DNA from 2 places in the Tritonibacter sp. SIMBA_163 genome. Region 2 is predicted to be linked to the other one. Evidence: riboswitches for the same ligand, from Rfam matches in the RefSeq annotation. Region 2 holds a riboswitch; the other holds the start of a gene.

Region 1 (2,199 bases), on a different contig from region 2:
GATCCTGGTTGGTCTCTCGGATCCCTGGACCGTGGCGCTTGGGGCGGCTGCCGAACCGATCAGCCGGAGTTTCGATCCAAAATATGCCGCCTTGCTAAAATCAGGTTGAGCGGCGCGATGCCGTGCAGGCGTGCGCTTTAACTTATGAAATGTCAGAGTATCATTGCGCATCGCTTCCACGCAGGCGACGACGCGCGCGTCGCCCATCGCGACAAGGAGATCAGACATGACAGAGGTATCGATGTCCGAGGCAGGGGTTGTTGTTGATGCAACTCTTGTTGCCAAGGCATTCGGGATTGCGCCGGACGTGGTGCGGCAAGAAATGCGCGACGGCACCATCACAAGTCAGAGCGAGACCGGCGTCGCAGAGGATGCAGGGCGCATGCGGGTGACGTTCTATCGTGCGGACCGGGCGTTCCGGCTGGTGATTGCCGAGACTGGGGAGATCCTGTCGCGCGCGACATTCCCGGTGCTCGCCCGTCGCCGTTCCGCACCGCCTGATGTGGACTAATTGCTCTGCAATCATTCCCGAAAGGCCTCTGTGTGGTGGCGCAACGGGCGACACCAAGCATCTCGCCCCGCTGAATGACCGAGATGTATCGAGGGCGCTCCCCTCTGACTAATGCACGATAGATATGGCTTTTTTGGGGGGGGAGCCAGAGCAGAGACTGGCGGGTGATCCTGCAAATTGCCGAGAGCATCACGGTCCAAGTGCCGCATATAGATACTGGCGTGATCAGATCAGGCGCCCGTGACCTCTGAATTTTGCGGTCCGTTTTCGGAGGGCTTGTCTTCGAGGGCAAAACCCGCCATGAGGATTTTGTTCTCAGGGCGGGGTGAAATTCCCCACCGGCGGTGACAGCCCGCGAGCGCCTGCCATGTGGCAGGGTCAGCAGATACCGGTGGAATTCCGGAGCCGACGGTTAAAGTCCGGATGGTAGAGAACCAGTCGCAGGTGGCCAGGGCCCCTGTGGCCGGGTACGAAATGCCTTGGGACCATTTGAACAAGACAGGATGGTTCTATGACTGACACACTCAAAATCGCCTTCGTGAAGGCCCGCTGGCACAGCGATATCGTCGATCAATCTTTGGTCGGCTTAAATGCACGTCTGGAGGCGGCGGGACGGGCCGCAGAGGTGAATACCTTTGACGTGCCCGGGGCCTTTGAAATGCCACTGCTGGCCAAGAGGCTGGGGGCGAGTGGCAAATACGACGCGGTGGTCTGTGCGGCGCTTGTTGTCGATGGCGGTATTTATCGCCATGATTTTGTTGCCGCCAGCGTGGTCGAGGGATTGATGCGCGCGCAGATGGATACCGGAGTGCCGGTGTTCTCCGTGTCGCTGACGCCGCATCATTTCCAGCCGAGCGAAGAGCATCTGGGCTTTTACCACCAGCATTTCGTCAAGAAGGGCGAAGAAGCGGCCAATGCCGTGATGATGATCGCGGATCTGGAGGTCTGAATGTCCGGGGAATTGCCTGCATTTGCGTTTGCCACCGCCGGAGCCATTCGTTTTGGACGGGGCGAGGCACTCCGGGCGGTTCCCGATATGGCCGCGCTGGGCAGCCGCATCCTGCTGGTGACCGGCGCGACTGTGCAGCGGGCGGCATGGCTTGTCTCTGCCTTGCAGAGCGCGGGTTGCGTCGTCACGCTTTGTCCAACGGCGTCGGAGCCGGATGTTGACATGATTTCCGCCGGCGTCGAGCTGGCACGCGCGAAGGGTGCCGAGGCCGTGGTTGCGCTGGGCGGTGGCGCGGCGATCGATGCGGGCAAGGCAATTGCTGCATTGGTGCCGGCGTCCCGGCCATTGATCGACCACCTCGAAGTGGTCGGGCAGGGGCTGCCGCTGGATCACGCGCCATTGCCGTTTGTGGCGATCCCGACCACCGCAGGCACCGGAGCAGAGGTTACGCGCAACGCGGTGATCGCGGTGCCCGAGGTGCAGCGCAAGGTCAGCCTGAGGGATGCACGGATGTTGCCACGCATTGCGGTTGTGGATCCCAGCCTGAGTGACGGCTGTCCGCGCCATGTCACATTGGCCTCAGGGTTGGATGCAATCACGCAGGTGATCGAGCCCTACATCTGCACACGCGCCAATCCAGTGACCGACGCGCTGTGCCGGGCCGCAATTCCGGCCGGGCTGAAGGCACTGCCGCGCCTGCTGGTGGGCGAGGACGCCGCAGCGCGGGACGCGATGGCCT
Region 2 (2,199 bases):
TCCCGCCGGCCCTGATGAACGTCGAGAAGCGGTTTGGCTTTGAAGGCATCACCAAGGTGGGCGACACCCTGTGGATGGCCGTTCAGCGCGAATGGAAGGATGACCCCAAGAACCTCGTGAAACTGGTCTCCTACAATATCGAGACCAAGGAATGGGGCGCGGTGCACTACCCCAAGGCCGAGCCGGACACCGGCTGGGTGGGTCTGTCGGAAATTACGGCACATGGTGACTACGTCTACATCATCGAACGCGACAACCAGAACGATCACCGTGCGGTCACCAAGAAGATCTACCGCGTCGCCCTCTCCGAGATGGTACCTGCTCCGCTCGGCGGCGAGCTGCCGATTGTGACCAAAGAAGAGGTTCGCGACCTGCTGCCGGATCTGAAATCCACCGGCGGTTATGTGCTCGACAAGGTCGAAGGTCTCGCGATCCTGGAAGACGGCACAGCCTGGGTCTCCACCGACAACGACGGCGTCGACGACAGCTCTGGCGAAACCATGTTCTGGTCCTTCAAGGTCGAATAACACCTCGATCACGATCTGACATTGGAGGGGCCCGGACGGGCCCCTCTTTTTGTGTCAAACGTGCTTCTCAAGGGCCTTGCCCCTCTGACCCTGCGGGCCATTCACCCCAGGATATTTGTGGTCAGAAGAAGGATCGGTCGGAAAACACCGGCGAACGGGCGCGAAGGGGCTTTGTTTTGCGCGCTGGCAAGGGTACGAAGCCCTATTCTCAGGGCAGGGTGAAACTCCCTACCGGTGGTTACAGCCCACGAGCGGCCTTTGCCCATGGCGAAGGTGTCAGCAGACCCGGCGCAATTCCGGGGCCGACGGTCACAGTCCGGATGGAAGAGAATGGAGAGACCCGTGCCGCCGCCTGTGAACAGGGGGAGTCTGGGTCTGTTCGTCTGCCTTGGGTCACATGCGTGCTGAGGAAAGGACGAAACGCAGATGACTCAAACCCTCCCCACCCCGCTCAAGGCGGCTGGCCTGATGGTCCTCGCCGGAGCCTGTTTTGCGCTAGTCAACATTGGACTGCAATCGGCCACCATGCTGCATGGCGCATCGGCCCCCACGGTGACCTTCTGGCAATATCTGATCGCGCTGCTGTTCTACATCCCGTGGATCTGGCGCAACCGGCTGGCTGTTCTGACCACGCGGCAAATCCTTGCCCATGTCCTGCGTGTGGCGCTGGCGGTTGGCGGCGTGCAGCTCTGGACACTGGGGCTCGCGCATGTGCCGATCTGGCAGGCCATCGCCCTGATCCTGCTGTCGCCCTTCTTTGTCACCATCGGCGCGGGGCTGGTCCTGCGCGAGGAGGTCTCGCTTCAGCGCTGGGGCGCGGTGATTGTCGGCATCATCGGCGGCATGGTGATCCTGTCGCCCTGGTCGGATCATTTTCAGATCGCGGCACTTCTGCCGGTGGCGGCAGCTGCCCTCTGGGCTGCCAGTTCGGTGGTGACCAAGCAGTTGACCCATCGCGACAGCACCGAGACTGTGACGATCTACCTGCTGCTTCTACTAAGCCCCGCCAATGCGCTGCTTGCGGTCGGCAGCGGTTTTACTCTGCCCGAGGGCACGCTCTGGCTGGTGATCGGGGCAGGGTTGCTGACGGCGCTGGCGCAGCATACGTTGGTGCGGGCCTATACGCTGGCGGATGCGGCCTTCCTTCAGCCCTTCGACCATCTGAAACTTCTGTTCAATGTCGGTCTTGGGGCGCTTGTGTTTGGCTTCCTGCCGGACGGCAACATGTGGCTCGGCACCGCGCTGATCCTGGTGGCCAGCGCCTATCTGCTGTCGCATGAGGTGCGGACGAGGCCCGGTTCAGCCGCGCAGGGTGCCTGAGACAAGCTCAGCCAGCATCACCGCATTCTGGTCGCGCGCGCCATCGTGGGCGGCGCGGCCAAACATTACCTCCAGCGAGGTGCTGGTGGTCTCCATGAGGGAGGCGGCCCCCAGAAGCTGCGTCACCACAACCAACGCGCGCGGCATGCCTGCATCCTGCCAGCGTTGCGTGGCCTGCACCGTCGCCACCAGCCCCTCGAACAGTGTATGAAGCGATGGTCCCGCCTTGGCGGTTGGCAGCGCGGCGTGATCCAGCATCGCGCGGATCAGCAGACGGGTCGGCGCCGGGTCGGCCTGCATCTGCGCCATGAAGGCGGCAAAGAACGCCTCCAGCTGGTCCTCGGGCGGACGG

What was found. Region 2 has a riboswitch for FMN ahead of R0J92_RS07050 (DMT family transporter). Riboswitches for the same ligand answer to the same signal wherever they lie in the genome.
Region 1: linked by a shared signal. The riboswitch ahead of R0J92_RS10235 (6,7-dimethyl-8-ribityllumazine synthase) and the one ahead of R0J92_RS07050 (DMT family transporter) in region 2 are both predicted to bind FMN.

What each region holds. Positions count from the first base shown of each region.
Region 1 is NZ_JAWJBP010000004.1:289,774-291,972, forward strand. Features, by position in the region: gene R0J92_RS10225 (ROK family protein) at 1-109, shown strand, start outside; gene R0J92_RS10230 (DUF6522 family protein) at 227-511, shown strand; FMN riboswitch at 819-950, shown strand; gene R0J92_RS10235 (6,7-dimethyl-8-ribityllumazine synthase) at 1,023-1,460, shown strand; gene R0J92_RS10240 (iron-containing alcohol dehydrogenase) at 1,461-2,199, shown strand, end outside.
Region 2 is NZ_JAWJBP010000003.1:28,410-30,608, reverse strand. Features, by position in the region: gene R0J92_RS07055 (esterase-like activity of phytase family protein) at 1-527, shown strand, start outside; FMN riboswitch at 728-863, shown strand; gene R0J92_RS07050 (DMT family transporter) at 954-1,847, shown strand; gene R0J92_RS07045 (TetR/AcrR family transcriptional regulator) at 1,827-2,199, opposite strand, start outside.